One region of the Lentzea flaviverrucosa genome, then DNA from elsewhere that is predicted to be linked to it. Evidence: riboswitches for the same ligand, from Rfam matches in the RefSeq annotation. Region 1 holds a riboswitch; each other region holds the start of a gene.
What was found. A riboswitch is a leader RNA that binds a small molecule or an ion and turns the genes downstream of it on or off. The one in region 1 is predicted to bind glycine.

Region 2: it holds a riboswitch for glycine, as region 1 does, so the genes downstream of both, gcvP (aminomethyl-transferring glycine dehydrogenase) here and gcvT (glycine cleavage system aminomethyltransferase GcvT) in region 1, are expected to answer to the same signal.
Region 3: it holds a riboswitch for glycine, as region 1 does, so the genes downstream of both, gcvH (glycine cleavage system protein GcvH) here and gcvT (glycine cleavage system aminomethyltransferase GcvT) in region 1, are expected to answer to the same signal.

Annotation. Positions count from the first base shown of each region.
Region 1 is NZ_QQAU01000006.1:219,944-224,299, reverse strand. It holds gene DFR72_RS20830 (CaiB/BaiF CoA transferase family protein) at 1-510, shown strand, start outside; gene DFR72_RS20825 (hypothetical protein) at 848-1,027, shown strand; gene DFR72_RS20820 (hypothetical protein) at 1,192-1,683, shown strand; gene DFR72_RS20815 (hypothetical protein) at 1,805-2,158, shown strand; gene DFR72_RS20810 (DUF3817 domain-containing protein) at 2,173-2,475, shown strand; glycine riboswitch at 2,521-2,611, shown strand; glycine riboswitch at 2,613-2,703, shown strand; gene gcvT (glycine cleavage system aminomethyltransferase GcvT) at 2,803-3,897, shown strand; gene glyA (serine hydroxymethyltransferase) at 3,911-4,356, shown strand, end outside.
Region 2 is NZ_QQAU01000019.1:32,465-36,820, reverse strand. It holds gene gcvP (aminomethyl-transferring glycine dehydrogenase) at 59-2,953, opposite strand; glycine riboswitch at 3,110-3,205, opposite strand; gene DFR72_RS40275 (Clp protease N-terminal domain-containing protein) at 3,262-4,233, opposite strand; gene DFR72_RS40270 (MerR family transcriptional regulator) at 4,338-4,356, opposite strand, start outside.
Region 3 is NZ_QQAU01000002.1:537,751-542,106, reverse strand. It holds gene DFR72_RS08585 (MFS transporter) at 1-332, shown strand, start outside; gene DFR72_RS08580 (TetR/AcrR family transcriptional regulator) at 342-1,025, shown strand; gene ald (alanine dehydrogenase) at 1,095-2,207, opposite strand; glycine riboswitch at 2,433-2,525, shown strand; gene gcvH (glycine cleavage system protein GcvH) at 2,589-2,972, shown strand; gene DFR72_RS08565 (L-serine ammonia-lyase) at 3,001-4,356, shown strand, end outside; gene DFR72_RS08560 (hypothetical protein) at 4,352-4,356, opposite strand, start outside.

The DNA.
Region 1 (4,356 bases):
GGCATGTGGTCAGGCGGGCGCGGCGAGAACATGCTCGACGGTGGAGTGCCGTTCTACGACGTCTACGAGGCCGCCGACGGGAAGTACGTCGCGATCGGCGCGCTGGAGGAGAAGTTCTACGCGGACCTCGTGCGGGTGCTGGGCCTGGAGGACGCACCCTCGCGCAACGATCCGGCGAACTGGCCTGAGCTGCGGGAACGCATCGCGGCGGCGGTCAAGACCCGGCCGCGGGACGAGTGGGCCGACCTCGCGCGGGACACGGACGCGTGCCTGGCGCCGGTGCTGACCCCTGCCGAGGCGGCACGGCATCCGTACAACGAGGCGCGCTCCACTTTCGTGGACGTGTCCGGTTCGCGGCATCCGGCGCCGGCGCCTCGTTTCGACCGCACTCCCGCGGCCGTTCCCACGGCTCCGGTTCCGGCCGGGACGAACACCGGGGAAGTGCTTGCCGACATGGGTGTGGCGGATGCCCGGATTATGGAACTGCGGCGGTCTGGAGTAATTGGATGAATGTTCGGGTGCGCATTAATAACGCCACGAGGGCGTGACGGTGCGTGATGGGGGACGATCGGCATCCGGGTGAGGGCCGGTGCAACAGTCTCTCTTCCAAGCTGTGGGATGCGAGGGGGTCGTGTTTCACCTCGTGCCCAGGACATCGGCGCTGTTGACGCCCGTCTTTAGCCGCCATTCGGGTGACGTTGGCCGCTGTGCAGGCGTGCGCCGCTGGCAGAACCTGGGAGGAGTTTGGCGTGGTCGTTGTTCATCGCAAGGGTGAATGAGGGACCATGACGGGTGACACGGGCGGTCCGCCGCCCGACCTGTGAACCACACGGACGGAGAGGTACCTGTGAACCTCAAGAAGGTGCTAGTGCTGGCGGGCGTCGCGCTGGTGCTGTTCCTCCTGATCACCCGGCCGGAAGAGTCCGCTTCGGCGGTCCAGACGGCTCTCGGCTGGCTGCGGGAGGGCGCGGAGTCGATCATCACCTTCATCAGGAGCCTCTTCGGGACGGCGACCCCTCTGAGCTAGTGACAGCCGGTGATCCTCGGCCATCTGCGTTGAGCCGGATGGGTGGAATGAGGCCAATCACGCACTGGTAACGGGTGTTCTGGGGATTCAGGGTCTGGCGATTGTCAGACCTACCGAATACCTTCCGCTGCAATGGCCGATCCCCGACCGACGAGGAGGCACATATGGTCGAGGACTCCGGGGTCCACGAGCTGTTGCAGCAGTGGGCGGCTGAACGGTCTGATGACGCAGAGATGCAGGAGGTGAACCGGATCAAGAACGCATGGCTCGCGGAGGCTCCCCCCTCGGCGCCAGGCATCCCCGTGCAGCGGGGAGGCAGGAGCGGGCCGCGTGGCTTGGTCAAGGTCGACTCGGCGGATCCGGCCTACGTGGCCGCGATGCGCAAGCGGGCGCCGGAGGCACCCGAGGCACTGCTCGCCGCCGCGGCGAGCTACTGGCAGCTGGTGGGCGACGTCGCCGAAGCCGAGCAGTGGTGGGACGCGGGCATCAGCCCGTTGGACCAGCGCGCGCTCGACTACCGCGCCGCCGGCCTCTCTCCTGCCGACCTCGGTCGGCGCCTGGGACCGATGACGGTTCTCCAGCACCTCCGCCGCGGTTCTGCCGCAGCCTGGTGCGTCGCACGTCTGCAGAGGCAGCGCCGGGACGGCGTGGCGTAGTGGGAAACGGGCTCTCGGAGGCGGGAGCCCCGTAACCACACACCTCGAAGGGCGGCCTCCTGTCAGGAGGCCTCACCCAAGTAGTGTGGAGGTCGTGCGCGGCCTCCTTACCCCCCAACGAGTGTTGATCGCGTTCGCCTGTCTGGCGGCGCTGATCGTCTGTTGCGGGCTCGCGTACTGGCAGTGGCAGCGCTTCGAGTCCGCCAGCGGCACGTTCCAGAACCTCGGGTACGTGCTCCAGTGGCCGCTCTTCGGCCTCTTCCCCCTCTTCATGGTGTGGCGTTTCCGCCGTTTGGTGCGCCAGAACCGTGACGCGGATCTCGCAGCCGAGCCGGTTGCGCCCGCCCCCAAGCCGGTAGCTACCGTTGACGCCGTCAAACCCGCGCCTGTCGAGCACTTCGACGATGAAGAAGACGCGGAGCTCGCGGCCTACAACCGCATGCTCGCGGACCTCAACGCGCGGGACGGTCGTTGAGCGAAGGCGGGCAGATGAAGGGTGCGTTGACCCGGTTCAGGGTCATGGCTTACGTGGTCGGAGTCTTCCTGCTGCTCCTGGTCGTGGCCATGGTGCTCAAGTACGCCGCGGACATGGACGGCGCGATGAAGGTCGTCGGCCCGATCCACGGCTTCCTCTACGCCATCTACCTGGTGATTTCCGTCGACCTGGCGCTGAAGCTGCGCTGGTCGATCAAGGGCACCGCGCTGGTGCTGGTCGCCGGCACGATCCCGTTCCTGTCCTTCTGGGCGGAGCGCAAGGTGGTCGAGAAGACTGCGCAGGGCGTCCCGCTGTGACGTTTGGCCTGCTAGCGTCTGGGGCTGACAACTGAACACGGCCGTCGATGTCGCGCGGGAGAGTCCCCTTGAGTGGGGACACCGTAGGAGCAACTCCTCCCCGGAATCTCTCAGGTACAGGTACCGCCCGACGAAGGCAACTCTGAAAAGCAGGCTCATCAGCAGCCTCGCCCACGGTGCAAGCCGCGCTCCGCGCGGTGAAGCTCTCAGGCTCATGACAGAGGGGGAGGCTCGCTCTAGTGAGGAGTCTCCGATGGACCGTGTCATTCTTCTGATGCCTCAGCCGGCCGCGTCCGGCTCTTCGGCGCACCCTGGAGGAGCGTTCTGATGTCCCGCCTCACGCCTCTGAACGCCGAGCACGAGCAGCTCGGCGCGATGTTCACCGACTTCGCGGGCTGGCGGATGCCGCTGCGCTACTCGTCCGAACTCGCGGAGCACCACGCGGTGCGCACTACCGCGGGCCTGTTCGACCTCACGCACATGGGTGAGATCGTCCTGACCGGACCGCAGGCCGGTGAGGCCCTCGACTACGCGCTGGTCGGCCACATCTCGGCACTGGCCGTCGGCAAGGCGCGCTACACGATGATCACGCAGGCCGACGGCGGCGTGATCGACGACCTGATCGTGTACCGCCTGGGAGACCAGGAGTTCATGGTCGTCGCGAACGCCTCGAACGCCCTCGTCGTCGCCGAGGCCCTGGTCGAGCGCGCAGCCGGGTTCGACACCGTCGTGACGGACAAGTCGACCGACTACGCGCTGATCGCGATCCAGGGCCCGAAGTCGGTCGAGATCCTCTCCGGCCTGACCGACACCGACCTGTCGACGGTCAAGTACTACGCCTCGTACCCGTCCACCGTGGCCGGTGTCGAGGCGCTGCTCGCCCGCACCGGGTACACCGGCGAGGAGGGCTTCGAGCTCTTCGTCGCGCCCGCCGACGCACCCGCCGTCTGGGCGGCGTTGCTGGGGGCCGGCGAGGCGCACGAGCTCAAGCCGTGCGGTCTCGGCTGCCGCGACACGTTGCGTCTCGAAGCCGGGATGCCCCTGTACGGCAACGAACTCACGACGTCGCTGACGCCCTACAACGCGAACCTGGGCCGCGTCGTGAAGCTCGACAAGCCCGGCGACTTCGTGGGTCGCGACGCGCTGACCAAGGTCGCCGAGTCCGGGGTGGACTCGGTCCTGGTCGGACTGAAGACCCCTGAGCGCCGCGCCCCGCGCCACGGTTACGCGGTGCTCGACGGCGACGAGGTCGTGGGCGAGGTGACGTCGGGCGCGCTGTCCCCGACCCTCGGCTACTCCGTCGCCATGGCCTACGTGTCGAAGGCCAGTGCCGAGCCCGGCACCTCACTGCTGGTGGACGTCCGCGGCAAGAAGCAGCCGGTCGAGGTCGTCGCACTTCCGTTCTACAAGCGCGCCAAGTAGGGAGATCCTCCAGATGTCCGACCAGTTCAACGCTTCCCTCGCGGAGTACGACCCCGAGGTGGCCGAGGCCGTTGCGGCCGAGCTGGCTCGCCAGCAGGGCACGCTCGAGATGATCGCCTCGGAGAACTTCACGCCCGTCTCGGTGCTGCAGGCCCAGGGCTCCGTGCTCACCAACAAGTACGCGGAGGGCTACCCCGGCCGCCGCTACTACGGCGGCTGCGAGCACGTGGACGTCGTCGAGCGCCTCGCCATCGAGCGCATCAAGGCGCTCTTCGGTGCCGGCTTCGCGAACGTCCAGCCGCACTCGGGCGCGCAGGCCAACGCGGCCGCGATGTTCGCACTGCTCGAGCCCGGCGACACGATCCTGGGCCTGGACCTCGCGCACGGCGGCCACCTGACGCACGGCATGCGGATCAACTTCTCCGGCAAGCTCTACAACGTCGTGCCGTACCACGTCGC
Region 2 (4,356 bases), on a different contig from region 1:
GTTCTCCGAAAGCAAACTGGGGCGCACCCCCGAGTGCGCCCCAGTTCCCGCTTCAGACCTAGTTGCTGTACGCCTCGAGCGGCGGGCAGGAGCAGACCAGGTTGCGGTCACCCTTCGCGCCGTCGATGCGGCGGACGGGCGGCCAGATCTTCGGAGTCGCGCTCCGGCCCGCCGGGAACACGGCCTCTTCGCGGGTGTACGGGTGGTTCCACTCGCCGACGGTCACGCAGGCCGCGGTGTGCGGGGCATTGCGCAGCGGGTTGTCCTCGACGGGCCACTCGCCGGCGCCGACGCGGTCGATCTCGCGCTTGATGGCGATCATGGCGTCGATGAACCTGTCGATCTCGGCCAGGTCCTCGGACTCGGTCGGCTCGACCATCAGGGTGCCGGCGACCGGGAACGACATCGTCGGGGCGTGCAGGCCGTAGTCGGCGAGGCGCTTGGCCACGTCGTCCACCGTCACTCCGGTGGCCTTGGTGATCGGGCGCAGGTCGAGGATGCACTCGTGGGCCACGAAGCCGCCCTCGCCGGTGTAGAGGACCGGGTAGTGCTCGTCGAGGCGACGGGCCACGTAGTTCGCGGCGGCCACGGCGGTCAGGGTCGCGCGGCGCAGGCCGTCGCCGCCCATCATGCGCACGTAAGCCCACGAGATCGGCAGGATCGACGCGGAACCCCATGGGGCGCCCGAGATCGGGCCGACACCGGTGGCCGGTCCCGCCGTCGGCTGCAGCGGGTGGTTCGGCAGGAACGGGGCGAGGTGGGACTTCACGCCGATCGGGCCGACGCCGGGGCCACCGCCGCCGTGCGGGATGCAGAACGTCTTGTGCAGGTTCAGGTGCGAGACGTCCGAGCCGAACTTGCCGTAGCGGGCCAGGCCGATCAACGCGTTGAGGTTCGCGCCGTCGACGTACACCTGGCCGCCCGCGTCGTGGACCAGGCCGCAGACCTCGCGGACGGTGTCCTCGTACACGCCGTGGGTCGACGGGTAGGTGATCATGATCGCGGCGAGGTCGTCGGCGTGCTCGGCGACCGTGGTGCGCAGGTGCCCCATGTCGATGTTGCCCTTGTCGTCGCACTTCACGACGACGACGCGCATGCCGGCCATGACGGCGGACGCGGCGTTGGTGCCGTGGGCGGACGACGGGATCAGGCAGACGTCGCGGTCGGCGTTGCCGTTCGCGCGGTGGTAGGCGCGGATCGCCAGCAGGCCCGCGAACTCACCCTGCGAACCGGCGTTGGGCTGCAGCGACACGGCGTCGTAGCCGGTGACCTCGGCGAGCCAGGCCTCCAGGTCGGACACGATCTTCAGCAGGCCCTTGGCGTCCTCGACCGGCGCGAACGGGTGCAGCGTCGAGAACTCCGGCCACGTGATGGACTCCATCTCCGCGGTGGCGTTCAGCTTCATCGTGCAGGAGCCGAGCGGGATCATGCTGCGGTCCAGGGCCACGTCCTTGTCGGACAACGCGCGCAGGTAGCGCAGCAGCGCGGTCTCGGAGCGGTGCGCGTGGAAGACCGGGTGGGTCAGGTAGTCCGAGGTGCGGCGCAGGTCGGCCGGGATGCCGTCGGCGGTGTCGCCGTCGATGGCGTCCACATCGGACCCGTTGACGCCGAAGGCCTCCCACACCGCGACGATGTGCGCGCGGGTCGTCTTCTCGTCGCAGGCGATGGCCACGACGTCGTCGTCGACCTTGCGGAGGTTGATGCCGGCCTCGCGCGCCTTCTCGACGACGGCGGCGGCCCGGCCCTCGACGCGCACCTGGACGGTGTCGAAGAACTCGCCGTGCACGACGTCGAGCCCGGCCTCGCACAGGCCCGTGGCGAGCACGGTGGCCAGGCGGTGCACGCGGGTCGCGATCGAACGCAGGCCCTCGGGACCGTGGTAGACGGCGTACATGGACGCGATCACGGCCAGCAGCACCTGCGCGGTGCAGATGTTCGACGTGGCCTTCTCGCGGCGGATGTGCTGCTCGCGCGTCTGCAGCGCGAGGCGGTAGGCCAGCGAGCCGTCGGCGTCGACGGAGACACCGACGAGACGGCCGGGCAACTGGCGCTCCAGACCGGACCGGACGGCCATGTAACCGGCGTGCGGGCCACCGAAGCCGATCGGCACGCCGAAGCGCTGCGTGGTGCCGATGACGACGTCCGCGCCGATCTCACCCGGCGCGCGCAGCAGCGTCAGCGACAGCAGGTCGGCGACGACGACGGCCTGGGCGCCGGCGGCGTGGATCTCCTCGATCAACGCGGCCTGGTCGCGCACCACACCGGACGCACCGGGGTACGACAGCAGCACGCCGAAGAAGTCGCCACCGAGGCCGAGGCCCTCGATGCCCTGGGACAGGTCCGCGACGACGATCTCGATGCCGAGCGGCTCGGCGCGCGTCTCGATGACGGCCAGCGTCTGCGGCAGCGTGTCCGCGTCGATGACGAACTTGTTCGACTTGGACTTGCCGGCGCGGCGCACCAGCGTCATCGCCTCGGCGGCGGCGGTCGACTCGTCCAGCATGGACGCGTTCGCGACCGGCAGGCCCGTCAGGTCGCCGACCATGGTCTGGAAGTTCAGCAGCGCTTCGAGGCGGCCCTGCGAGATCTCGGGCTGGTACGGCGTGTACGCGGTGTACCAGGCGGGCGACTCGAGCACGTTGCGCAGGATCACGCCCGGCGTCACGGTGTCGTAGTAGCCGAGGCCGATCATCTGCGTCATCGGGCGGTTCTGCGACGCGAGCTCACGCAGCTCGGCCAGCGCCTCGGTCTCGGTGGCCGGGGCGGGCAGGTCCAGCACGAGGTCGCGCTCGTGGATGGACGAAGGCACCGCGTGCTGGGCCAGCTCCTCGAGCGACCCGACGCCGATGACGTCGAGGATGCGCGCGAGCTCGGCGGGGCGCGGACCCACGTGCCGGTCGGCGAACGGGGTGCCGTGCTCGAGAGCGGCGAGCGGAATGCGGTCCTGCGTCATCAAACGCCTCCGGGGGTGGCTGCGGGCACACGTGTCCTGTGCCCTCCCCGCTCTGTCCGTACCCCGAAGGGCGCCTGAGAGGTTCACCCACCACGAGGATGGGCTTTCACCGTCGGCGGGATTCCCCTTGCGGGGGACTCCACTTTCCAGAGGCGTCTCGCTCTGGCGGTCCTGGATGCCTGAGAGGTTCCCGGGGAGGGACTTGCTCCTTCGGCGCCGGGCTCGAAGCCCGGGCTCTCCCGCCTGAGTTCAGCGACTACCCGAGAAGAATACCCGCAGGCAGCTCACGTAGTCCCTAGGGACGCGACCTACATCTCAGTGGGAAGACCGGCGAGCGTCCCGGCGACCGGGTCGGCGGGGTCGTCGCGCAGCGCCACGAGAAGGTGCCTGGTGCCCACGACGGCGTCACCGCGGCGAGCGGCGACGAGCTTCGCCCGTTCCATCGCACGCTCCACCCTGCCACCGCTGACGGGCAACGCGGCCAGGTCGATCCCCGCCTCGCGCAACGCCGCCGCCCCGCCCGACTCGAACTCCGGCTTCAGCTTCCTGCCCGCCACCTCCAACTGGCGGTCGACCGACACCACCGCCTCCACCAGATCGCGGGACGACACCTCTCGCCGCGCGGCCACGGCCAGCCGTCCGGCCTCGTTGCGCACGACGGTCAGCACCGGCCCGCCCAGTCCCTGGCCGCGCGCGACCCAGCGCAGCAGCCAGCGCACGTACCCGCCGCCGGAGTCCCCCTCCAGCGCTCCCGCCTTGCGCAGCAACCGCACGGCGGGCGCTTCCTCGACCTCCGCGTGGCGTCGAGCGGCATCGGTCCGCACAGCGGCGGCCGTCGCCTCGACGTCGACTCCGCGCAGCACGAACAGGTCGGCGGCACGCCCGGAACCCTGCTCCAGCAACGCGAGCGAGAGGTGGGTCGTGGTCAGCACGCCGTCGCCGGCCAGAGCGACCGCCCCGAGCAGACACTCCTCCAGCGCACGGCTGACGGGCAGCACGGTCCCGATGAGACTCTTGTCGCACGCGGTGTTCATCAACGCCGTGACGTCCGGATGAGCCTCGGGAACGACGCCACCGTCGTCGTCGGCCCAGTGCTCCGGCCCCCGCGCCATCGCCTGGGCCGCCAGCGACCGCACGCCGAGCTTGCGGCCGGGCCCGACGGTGTCGATCAGCGAGATCAGCAGGTTCTCGGTGCCGAGGAAGCCGAACTCCAGCCGGAACGCGCGCTTCGTCGCCGCGGCCAGCACCTTCACGACCTGGTAGGAGGGGGTGATCGTCATGCCGGAAACGCTAGGGAAGAACAAGATCGGGGCGCTTCTGCCGACCGGCCACTCACCAGCGCCAGTCGGCCACGTTCACAGTGCCGATCGATCAGCCGGGCCGGTCAGCCGGTGGCGCGCTCG
Region 3 (4,356 bases), on a different contig from region 1:
TCGGTGTGTCCCAGCCGGTCGCGGTCAACGCACTGATGGGCTCGATCCCGCCGGAACGCGCCGGGATCGCGTCCGGGCTGTCGGGCACGCTGACGGAACTGGGTTCCTCGTTCGGCATCGCCGTGCTCGGTGCGTTGCTGTCGGCGCGGTTCGTGGCTTCGCTGCCGGACGGCGTTCCGGCGCGGTCGCTTTCAGAGGCCTTGAACAGCGGTGCGGACGTCACGGTCGTGCGCGAGGCGTTCTCGAACGGCATGAGCGTCAGCCTGATCATCGGCGCCGTCGCCGTGTTCCTGGGAGGTGTTGTGGCCAGTGCGCTGTTGCGGCGTGCCTAGGATCGGTCTGTGGACAGCGTGTGGTTCGGCAAACCCAGGCCCAGCAGCGGGCAGCCCCTCGGCCTGAGCCGGGAGGCGATCGTCCGCAAGGCCATGGAGATGCTGGACGCGCACGGTCTGCAGAAGCTCTCGATGCGCAAGCTCGCGGCCGAACTGGGCGCGGCGCCGATGTCGCTGTACTGGCACGTGCCGACGAAGGACGCGCTGATCGAGCTCTGCCTCGACGAGGTCTACGGCGAGTTCACCCTCCCCGATCCCGAGACCGACTGGGAGACCGCGGTGCGCGCGATGATGCGCGAGTTGCGCCAGCTCGCGCTCAAGCACCCGTGGTGGATCCGCGGGATCGGGGAGTTCAACACCATCGGCCCGAACGCCGTGGCGTACGCGGACGCCATGTTCGGGCCGATGCTGCGCGCCGGGCTGTCGACCGTGGCCGCCGCCCAGTCGATCTCCACGGTGGGCAGCTTCGTCAACGGGTACGCGATCGCCGAGGTCAACTTCATCGGCCGCGGCGGGATGGACTCGCCGCCGCCGGACATGGACAAGATCGCCGACCTCTACCGGGACAAGCACCCCCGGTACGTCGCGATGCTGGACGAGCACGAGCTGTGGTCGCTCGAGCGCCAGTTCGAGTTCGGGCTGGACTGCGTGATCGAAGGCGTCAAGGCGAAGGTGGAGGCGTTGCGGTCGTGAGCAACGGCGGATAGGCGAAACCCCCGCAGCGATTCACGCGTGCGGGGGCCTCAGTCATTCAGTTGGCTTTCAGACCACGGTCTCCAGCGGCGTGTGCACGAGGCCGGTCGCCTCGGCCACCGGGCCGTTGGTCAGCAGTCCGGCGTGGACGTTGAGGCCCAGGGCGAGCGAAGCGTCGTCCTTGAGCGCCTTCTCCCAGCCCTTGTCGGCCAGCGCGACGGCGTACGGCAGCGTCACGTTGGTCAGCGCGTAGGTCGAGGTGCGCGGGACGGCGCCCGGCATGTTCGCGACGCAGTAGAACACCGAGTTGTGGACCTCGTAGGTCGGCTCGGCGTGCGTCGTGGCGCGGGAGTCCTCGAAGCAACCGCCCTGGTCGATGGCGATGTCGACGAGCACCGAACCCGGCAACATGTCGGCGACCAGCGCGTTCGAGACGAGCTTCGGGGCCGCGGCACCGGGGACGAGCACGGCGCCGACGACCAGGTCGGCCTCGCGGACGGCCTGCTCGATGGCGAACGAGTTCGAGGCGAGCGTGCGCAGACGGCCCTGGAACTGGGCGTCGATCTGGCGCAGGCGGTCGACGTTGGTGTCGAGGATCTGCACGTCCGCGCCCATGCCGACGGCGATGGTGGCGGCGTTGACGCCGGCGACACCGCCGCCGATGACGACCACGCGGGCCGGGGCGACGCCGGGGACGCCGCCGGGCAGCACGCCGCGGCCACCGGAGGGCTTCATCAGCGAGAACGCGCCGACCTGCGGGGCAAGCCTGCCCGCGACCTCGGACATCGGGGCGAGCAGCGGCAGCGAGCGGTTCGGCAGTTGCACGGTCTCGTAGGCGATGGCCGTGGTGCCGGACGCCAGCAGCGCCTCGGTCAGCGGCTTGTCGGCGGCGAGGTGCAGGTACGTGAAGAGGGTCTGGCCGGCGCGGAGACGGGGGTACTCCTCGGCGATCGGCTCCTTGACCTTGAGAACCAGGTCACCCTCCGCCCACACGTCATCGGCGGTCGGGAGGATCTTGGCGCCCGCGGCGAGGTACTCCTCGTCGGTGATCGCGGAACCGAGACCGGCGCCCTGCTCGACGTAGACGTCGTGCCCGCGGCTGGTCAGTTCGTGCGCACCGGCAGGCGTGAGAGCGACGCGGTACTCGTGGTTCTTGATCTCGCGAGGAACTGCGATCCGCACGATGACTCCTCCGTTCGGTGGCCGACATCTCATAATGTGGGCCAGTCACAAGGTCATGTCACTGTGCTGGTCGCACTATCTGCCACCCCGCTGGTTGTTCATCCAGGACAAAGCGACCTGAGCTCCGTTCGCGTTCCGCTCGACCGTCCCGCGTTGACACTCGGCGGGGGCCGCACATAGCGTTCGCCCCGGACAACTGAACACCGGCCGCGGCGCGCCAGCGCCAGAACCCGCGTGGGAGAGACCTCGACGAACTGGTCGAGGCGCCGAAGGGGCAAGCTCCCGCACACTCTCAGGCAGCAAGACCACCCGGGGTAGGCAACTCTGCACGGCGGAGGGGGCGCAAGTTTCCTGACCCGTCACAGCCAGAGGAGTCGCGCCGTGGAGTTCCCCGAGAACCTGCTCTACACCGTCGAGCACGAGTGGGTCGACTGGACGCCGGGCACCCAGGACCCGCTGACCTGCGGAATCACCGAGTACGCGGCCGACGCGCTCGGCGACATCGTGTACATCCAGCTGCCCGAGGTCGGTGCCAAGGTCGTCACCAACGAGGTCTGCGGCGAGCTGGAGTCCACCAAGTCCGTGAGCGACCTGTTCTCGCCCGTCACCGGTGAGGTGATCGAGGTCAACAGCGCCGTCGTGGACGACCCGGCCGTCGTGAACAGCGACCCGTACGGTGCCGGCTGGTTGTTCAGGGTCCGCGTGGACTCGGCGGAGAACCTGCTCACGGCGGCGAAGTACGCCGAGCTCACCAAGTCTGACTGACCGCCCCACCACCACGAAGGACTGATCAGTGGCGATCAGCGTTTTCGACCTGTTCTCCGTCGGCATCGGACCGTCCAGCTCCCACACGGTCGGACCGATGCGCGCGGCCGCGATGTTCGTCGAGAAGCTCGGCGCGCGTGCGTCCGAAGTGGACCGCGTGCACGTCGAGCTGTTCGGCTCGCTCGGCGCGACCGGCCACGGCCACGGCAGCCCCAAGGCCGTCTTCCTCGGCCTGGAAGGCAACCTCCCCGAAGAAGTCGACCCCACCGCCGCGGCCGAACGCGTCGAGGAGATCATCTCCAGCCGCCGGCTGAAGCTCGGCGGCACGCACGAGATCGACTTCGTGCACGACCGCGACCTCGTCATGCACCGTCGCAAGTCACTCCCGTTGCACCCCAACGGGATGAGCTTCGAGGCGTACGCGGACGGCGAGCCGGTCGAGCGGGCCGTCTACTACTCGATCGGCGGCGGGTTCGTCGTCGACGAGAACGCCAGCGGCACCGACCGGATCAAACCGGACTCCACGCCGTTGCCGCACCCGTTCCTGACCGGCGACCAGCTCCTCGCGCGCTGCCGCGAGACCGGCCTGTCGATCAGCGAGATCATGATGGCCAACGAGCTGTCGTGGCGCACGGAAACCGAGATCCGCGAAGGACTTCTGCACATCTGGCACGTCATGCAGGAGTGCGTCGAACGCGGCTGCACCGAGCAAGGCATTCTGCCCGGCGGCCTGAAGGTCCGCCGCCGCGCCGCCGAGATGCGCAAGTCGCTGGAGGGCGAGCACTTCGTCACCGACCCGCTGCGGGTCATGGACTGGGTGACGCTCTTCGCGCTCGCGGTCAACGAGGAGAACGCGGCAGGCGGCCGTGTCGTCACCGCACCGACCAACGGCGCGGCCGGCATCGTCCCGGCGGTCCTGCACTACTACACGAAGTTCGTGCCGGGAGCGTCCGACGACGGCGTGGTGCGCTTCCTGCTCACCGCCGCCGCGATCGGCGTGCTGTTCAAGGAGAACGCGTCGATCTCCGGCGCCGAGGTCGGCTGCCAGGGCGAGGTCGGCTCGGCCTGCTCGATGGCCGCCGGCGGCCTCGCCGAGGTGCTCGGCGGCACCCCCGAACAGGTCGAGAACGCAGCCGAGATCGCCATGGAGCACAACCTCGGCCTGACCTGCGACCCGATCGGCGGCCTGGTGCAGATCCCGTGCATCGAACGCAACGCCGTCGCGTCCATCAAGGCGATCACGGCCGTGCGCATGGCTTTGCGCGGCGACGGCTCGCACTTCGTGTCGCTCGACAAGGTCATCAAGACCATGCGGGACACCGGCAAGGACATGTCGGTGAAGTACAAGGAGACGGCACGCGGCGGGCTCGCCGTGAACGTCATC